One region of the Bacillus sp. EA-CB0995 genome, then DNA from elsewhere that is predicted to be linked to it. Evidence: a T-box and tRNA genes for the amino acid it is inferred to sense, from the RefSeq annotation. Region 1 holds a T-box; the other holds one or more tRNA genes.
The links. The T-box of region 1 lies ahead of serS (serine--tRNA ligase). A T-box ahead of a tRNA ligase gene usually reads a tRNA of that ligase, here a tRNA-Ser.
Positions count from the first base shown of each region.

Region 2: it has a tRNA-Ser gene. The T-box ahead of serS (serine--tRNA ligase) is inferred to sense a tRNA for this amino acid. The anticodon was not compared.

Region 1 covers NZ_CP169269.1:236,948-240,313, forward strand. Annotated here, with positions in the region: gene ACEWFJ_RS01380 (sigma factor-like helix-turn-helix DNA-binding protein) at 1-91, opposite strand, end outside; tRNA gene ACEWFJ_RS01385 (tRNA-Ser) at 257-349, opposite strand; gene serS (serine--tRNA ligase) at 568-1,842, opposite strand; T-box leader at 1,892-2,112, opposite strand; gene pdxT (pyridoxal 5'-phosphate synthase glutaminase subunit PdxT) at 2,167-2,757, opposite strand; gene pdxS (pyridoxal 5'-phosphate synthase lyase subunit PdxS) at 2,775-3,366, opposite strand, start outside.
Region 2 covers NZ_CP169269.1:803,851-807,216, reverse strand. Annotated here, with positions in the region: gene ACEWFJ_RS04335 (penicillin-binding protein) at 1-1, shown strand, start outside; gene ACEWFJ_RS04330 (hypothetical protein) at 95-394, shown strand; tRNA gene ACEWFJ_RS04325 (tRNA-Glu) at 546-617, opposite strand; tRNA gene ACEWFJ_RS04320 (tRNA-Ser) at 624-714, opposite strand; tRNA gene ACEWFJ_RS04315 (tRNA-Asn) at 720-794, opposite strand; tRNA gene ACEWFJ_RS04310 (tRNA-Ile) at 798-874, opposite strand; tRNA gene ACEWFJ_RS04305 (tRNA-Gly) at 883-953, opposite strand; tRNA gene ACEWFJ_RS04300 (tRNA-Lys) at 961-1,036, opposite strand; tRNA gene ACEWFJ_RS04295 (tRNA-Thr) at 1,046-1,121, opposite strand; tRNA gene ACEWFJ_RS04290 (tRNA-Phe) at 1,137-1,212, opposite strand; tRNA gene ACEWFJ_RS04285 (tRNA-Asp) at 1,223-1,298, opposite strand; tRNA gene ACEWFJ_RS04280 (tRNA-Met) at 1,301-1,377, opposite strand; tRNA gene ACEWFJ_RS04275 (tRNA-Ser) at 1,405-1,497, opposite strand; tRNA gene ACEWFJ_RS04270 (tRNA-Ile) at 1,517-1,593, opposite strand; tRNA gene ACEWFJ_RS04265 (tRNA-Met) at 1,598-1,674, opposite strand; tRNA gene ACEWFJ_RS04260 (tRNA-Ala) at 1,691-1,763, opposite strand; tRNA gene ACEWFJ_RS04255 (tRNA-Pro) at 1,779-1,852, opposite strand; tRNA gene ACEWFJ_RS04250 (tRNA-Arg) at 1,861-1,934, opposite strand; tRNA gene ACEWFJ_RS04245 (tRNA-Leu) at 1,938-2,026, opposite strand; tRNA gene ACEWFJ_RS04240 (tRNA-Gly) at 2,043-2,117, opposite strand; tRNA gene ACEWFJ_RS04235 (tRNA-Leu) at 2,146-2,226, opposite strand; tRNA gene ACEWFJ_RS04230 (tRNA-His) at 2,251-2,326, opposite strand; tRNA gene ACEWFJ_RS04225 (tRNA-Thr) at 2,336-2,411, opposite strand; tRNA gene ACEWFJ_RS04220 (tRNA-Val) at 2,418-2,493, opposite strand; rRNA gene rrf (5S ribosomal RNA) at 2,498-2,613, opposite strand; rRNA gene ACEWFJ_RS04210 (23S ribosomal RNA) at 2,722-3,366, opposite strand, start outside.

The DNA of each region.
Region 1 (3,366 bases):
TGTTTAAAATTTTATTTTTCTTGCAAACGGGGCATTGTACATAGTATAGTGTTTTTCCGTCAAGCGGAAACGTTTGTATAATAATATCCATGGTAGCTCCTTTCATATCTATGAAGATAATCCTCGGAATATGAGTGTTTCTATAAGAGATTACATCTCCTATATGCTACTTCCTGATTGGTTAAAATAAAAACTCGTTACGTGTTGGTAACGAGTTCTCCAATCTCCACTTATATGCGCTGTTGTCAATTATATATGGCGGAGGAAGAGGGATTCGAACCCCCGCGCGGCTCGCACCGCCTGTCGGTTTTCAAGACCGATCCCTTCAGCCAGACTTGGGTATTCCTCCGTATTCACATGACATGAAATATAATATCAAAAGAAAAACAGTTCGTCAACCCTACTATATATATATAAGGAAAGGAAAGAGATTTTTCTCTTTCCCTTCTCATACAATTTATCCTAATCTAATAAACAGGAAGATCGTCAGTGTTAAATATACCTCTTCTCCTGTTAACAATTCCATTTATTCTTACTGGATAACAAGAGATGTGTATGAATAAAACTTTATTTAATTACTGTTTTTCCTCCCATATAAGGACGAAGAACTTCTGGAATGATGATAGAACCATCTTCTTGTTGATAGTTCTCTAAAATAGCAGCTACTGTGCGGCCAATTGCAAGTCCAGATCCGTTTAATGTATGAACATGCTCTGGTTTCGCATTTGTATCACGGCGGAAACGGATGTTTGCACGTCGCGCTTGGAATGCTTCAAAGTTACTACAAGAAGAAATTTCACGATATGTACCGTAGCTAGGAATCCATACTTCGATATCGTATTTCTTCGCTGCTGTAAATCCTAAATCTCCTGTGCACATGCTCATTACACGGTATGGAAGTCCTAATAATTGTAATACACGCTCTGCATCATTTGTTAATTTTTCTAGTTCTTCATAAGAATCCTCAGGTTTTACAAATTTCACAAGTTCTACTTTATTAAATTGATGCTGACGAATTAAACCACGTGTATCACGACCAGCAGATCCTGCTTCAGAGCGGAAACATGCGCTAAATGCAGCATAACGAATTGGTAGTTGTTCTCCACTTAAGATCTCATCGCGATGTAAGTTTGTTACAGGTACTTCAGCTGTAGGAATTAAGAAATAGTCCTCACTCTCAATACGAAACGCATCTTCTTCAAACTTTGGAAGTTGTCCCGTACCCACCATACTTGTACGATTTACCATATATGGAGGTAAAATCTCTTCATAGCCATGTTCTTCTGTATGAAGATCCAGCATGAAACTAATTAAAGCTCGCTCTAATCTTGCACCTGCTCCTTTATAGAATACAAAACGGCTACCCGTTACTTTCCCAGCGCGTTCAAAATCTAGCATACCTAAATCTGTTGCAAGATCCCAGTGTGGTTTTGGTTCGAACGTAAACTCTGGAACTTCTCCCCACGTACGAGCTTGTACATTATCATCTTCCGTTTCGCCAACTGGTGTAGATTCATGTGGAATATTTGGAATAGATAGCATTAATCGCTCAAGATCTTCTTCCACTTTACGAAGCTCATTATCAAGCTCTTTAACTTTATCCCCTACTTCACGCATTTCTAAAATAAGTGCCTCTGCATCTTTCTTTTCACGTTTCAATACAGAAATCTGTTGAGATACTTCATTGCGTTTGCTTTTTAATTCTTCCGTTTGTACAAGTAATTCTCTTCTTTTTGTGTCTAATTCTTCAAAACGTCCAAAGTCTGTTAAGTCTTCGCCTCTATGTTGCAATTTCGCTTTTACTTCTTCAAAGTTTGCACGCAAAATTTTAATATCAAGCATGGTAATTCCTCCTTTATTTTTAGAAAAACAAAAAACTCCCGTCCCTATACAAAGGGACGGGAGTTAACCCGCGTTGCCACCTAATTGAAAGCATACTTGCTTTCCTCTCAAGTAGAAATAACGGCTCTTCACCGGAAATGCTTACTTGTCCAAAGACTGTTCCGCATTTCACTCCAGGATGGATTCACAAGCCGCTCCTATCGGTTTACACCAGCCACCGACTCTCTATAAGAAACGCTTCTTGCTACTACTTCCTATCAACACATTTGTCGTATAAAATAGTTACCATCAATTTACTATAATCTTGCACAAGTTGCAAGTCACTTATACGACTTTTTTCATTTTCGCTTCTTTCACCATCTCTACGAAATAAGCCGTAACACGATGATCATCTGTTAATTCTGGATGGAAAGAAGCTGCTAATAAATGGTTTTGTCGAACCGCTACCATGCGATCTTCATGTGTACATAATACTTCTACATGATCTTCTACATCGACAACATATGGCGCACGAATAAATACACCGATAAAGTCTTCGCCCACACCTTTCATAGAAAGGGCAGCCTCAAAGCTATCTTTTTGGCGACCAAACGCATTGCGTTCAACGGTAATATCCATTGCACCAATATGTGATTCTTCATATCCAATAAGGTTCTTTGCAAGTAAAATCATACCTGCACATGTACCAAACATCGGTTTTTCTGTTTTAGCAAATTCACGAAGCGGTTCCATGAAACCATATTTATCAATAAGACGGCGCATTGTTGTGCTTTCACCGCCTGGTAAAATAAGTCCATCTACTTCCTCTAACTGCTCTGTACGTTTCACAATAATAGCTTGTGCACCACTTGCTTCTATTGCACGTACATGTTCACGAACAGCCCCTTGAAGTCCCAATACACCGATTGTAATCATTTCAAAAACTCCTTTAATTACCAACCGCGCTCTTGCATGCGTTGTTCTGGTAATAATGTTGAAATTTCAACACCTTTCATTGCATTACCCAGTCCTTTAGAAAGACGAGCAATTAATTCATAATCTTCATAATGTGTTGTTGCTTCAACAATTGCACGCGCAAATTTTTCTGGGTTTTCTGATTTGAAAATACCAGAACCTACGAATACACCATCTGCACCAAGTTGCATCATTAATGCAGCATCAGCTGGAGTTGCAACGCCGCCTGCTGCAAAGTTTACAACTGGTAAACGACCAAGACGTTTAATTTCAAGTAATACTTCATAAGGAGCACCAGTGTTTTTTGCATATGTCATTAATTCATCTTCACGTAGGTTCGCAACTTGACGAATTTCTGCGTTCACTTGACGCATATGACGTACAGCTTCTACAATATTCCCTGTGCCAGGCTCACCTTTTGTACGAAGCATAGATGCGCCTTCAGCAATACGACGCGCTGCTTCACCGATATCACGGCATCCACATACAAACGGAACAGTGTAATCACGTTTATTTAAATGGTACACTTCATCAGCCGGAGTTAATACTTCACTCTCATCAATATAGTCT
Region 2 (3,366 bases), 570 kb from region 1:
GTTTATAAAAGAGAGCTTTGAAAAAAGCTCTTTTTTTATAATTTCAAAATATATTTCTATCCGAGATAAACAAAAGAGGAAGAGGGAAAGAAACATGTCAATTCTCATAAATCATACTGCTACCCCTAAAATATTCAATCCGAATTTAGTAAAGGACACAGATATACAATCTTCACATATAAAAAATAAAAACAAACACCTTGAAGATATTTGTTGCCTTTTAAACACCTTTAATTTAGGAAGAAAAGTAAACGAAATTATAGTTAATGGCACACCATTAACCGTTTCAATTTTCACAGGATTTCACTTTAACACAGGTCTTGCTACGTTTATAGATAAAAGTGGGCGCATTATCCTCGCTAATTGCGAGCGCATTGATGCAATTGTTCTTTAGCATTTTTATTGATATTAAAACGAAGAATTGTATTTTAAATAAAAAAACTATCTTCTTTAATTAATACTCATGTGATTAAAGTTGAGGATTAATTATCCATTAACACAAGACAAATAAAAAAGAGATAGCATATATGCTATCTCTTTTTTTATGACCCGTACGGGATTCGAACCCGTGTTACCGCCGTGAAAGGGCGGTGTCTTAACCACTTGACCAACGGGCCAATTTCTGGCAGAGAAGAAGGGATTCGAACCCTCGCACCGCGTAAGCGATCTACTCCCTTAGCAGGGGAGCCCCTTGAGCCACTTGGGTACTTCTCTATATATGGCTCCGCAGGTAGGACTCGAACCTACGACCGATCGGTTAACAGCCGATAGCTCTACCACTGAGCTACTGCGGAATATGGTGGGCCTAAATGGACTCGAACCATCGACCTCACGCTTATCAGGCGTGCGCTCTAACCAGCTGAGCTATAGGCCCATAGAAAAAGCGGGTGAAGAGAATCGAACTCTCGACCAGAGCTTGGAAGGCTCTTGTTTTACCACTAAACTACACCCGCATAAAAATGGTGAGCCATGAAGGACTCGAACCTTCGACCCTCTGATTAAAAGTCAGATGCTCTACCAACTGAGCTAATGGCTCATTTTGAAATGGTGCCGGCTAGAGGACTTGAACCCCCAACCTACTGATTACAAGTCAGTTGCTCTACCAATTGAGCTAAGCCGGCTTGTATATTTCAAAATGGTGGCTCGGGACGGAATCGAACCGCCGACACGAGGATTTTCAGTCCTCTGCTCTACCGACTGAGCTACCGAGCCTTAATATAAATGGCGGTCCCGACCGGGGTCGAACCGGCGATCTCCTGCGTGACAGGCAGGCATGTTAACCACTACACCACGGGACCATTGGTTGCGGGGACAGGATTTGAACCTGCGACCTTCGGGTTATGAGCCCGACGAGCTACCAGACTGCTCCACCCCGCGATGATATAATATTCTTTTAAATAAAAATGGAGGAGGTAGAGGGATTCGAACCCCCGCGCGACTCTCGCCGCCTGTCGGTTTTCAAGACCGATCCCTTCAGCCGAACTTGGGTATACCTCCGAGATATATGAAACTTGAGTGGTGGACCTTGTAGGACTCGAACCTACGACCGGACGGTTATGAGCCGTCTGCTCTAACCAGCTGAGCTAAAGGTCCTTTATGGTAGCGGCGGAGGGGATCGAACCCCCGACCTCACGGGTATGAACCGTACGCTCTAGCCAGCTGAGCTACACCGCCATAAATAAAGTATAAGTGGAGCCTAGCGGGATCGAACCGCTGACCTCCTGCGTGCAAGGCAGGCGCTCTCCCAGCTGAGCTAAGGCCCCATTATTTTAAAACTATCGGGAAGACAGGATTCGAACCTGCGACCCCCTGGTCCCAAACCAGGTGCTCTACCAAGCTGAGCCACTTCCCGTTAATAAGCGCGCCCGAGAGGACTCGAACCCCTAACCTTTTGATCCGTAGTCAAACGCTCTATCCAATTGAGCTACGGGCGCATATGGTGCCGAGGGCGGGGGTCGAACCCGCACGGTGGTCACCCACCGCAGGATTTTAAGTCCTGTGCGTCTGCCTGTTCCGCCACCCCGGCATGTCATATTGAAAATTGGAGCGGAAGACGGGATTCGAACCCGCGACCCCAACCTTGGCAAGGTTGTATTCTACCACTGAACTACTTCCGCAGACATATATGAGATATTTTATTAAAAGTGCGGGTGAAGGGAGTCGAACCCCCACGCCAAAGGCGCCAGATCCTAAGTCTGGTGCGTCTGCCAATTCCGCCACACCCGCATAATATAATTTTTCAAGAAAAAATGGGGCGACTGATGGGAATCGAACCCACGAATGCCGGAGCCACAATCCGGTGCGTTAACCACTTCGCCACAACCGCCATAGTTGCTGGTGCCGGCTAGAGGACTTGAACCCCCAACCTACTGATTACAAGTCAGTTGCTCTACCAATTGAGCTAAGCCGGCATTATATGGTGGAGGATGACGGGATCGAACCGCCGACCCCCTGCTTGTAAGGCAGGTGCTCTCCCAGCTGAGCTAATCCTCCATTTGCCTGGCAACGTCCTACTCTCACAGGGACAAAGTCCCAACTACCATCGGCGCTAGAGAGCTTAACTTCCGTGTTCGGTATGGGAACGGGTGTGACCTCTCTGCCATCATTACCAGACTGTATTCAATTGAGACAATCATTATTATACTTGATTCACTAAAAAAGTCAACAAGTTTTTTTATATTCTCTCAAAACTAGATAACATCAATGTAGTATACATATTGTATGGTTAAGTCCTCGATCTATTAGTATTCGTCAGCTCCACATGTCACCATGCTTCCACCTCGAACCTATCAACCTGATCATCTTTCAGGGATCTTACTAGCTTAACGCTATGGGAAATCTCATCTTGAGGGGGCTTCATGCTTAGATGCTTTCAGCACTTATCCCTTCCGCACATAGCTACCCAGCTATGCCCTTGGCAGAACAACTGGTACACCAGCGGTGCGTCCATCCCGGTCCTCTCGTACTAAGGACAGCTCCTCTCAAATTTCCTACGCCCACGACGGATAGGGACCGAACTGTCTCACGACGTTCTGAACCCAGCTCGCGTACCGCTTTAATGGGCGAACAGCCCAACCCTTGGGACCGACTACAGCCCCAGGATGCGATGAGCCGACATCGAGGTGCCAAACCTCCCCGTCGATGTGGACTCTTGGGGGAGATAAGCCTGTTATCCCCGGGGTAGCTTTTATCCGTTGAGCGATGGCCCTTCCATGCGGAACCACCGGATCACTAAGCCCGACTTTCGTCCCTGCTCGACTTGTAGGTCTCGCAGTCAAGCTCCCTTATGCCTTTGCACTCTACGAATGATTTCCAACCATTCTGAGGGAACCTTTGGGCGCCTCCGTTACTTTTTAGGAGGCGACC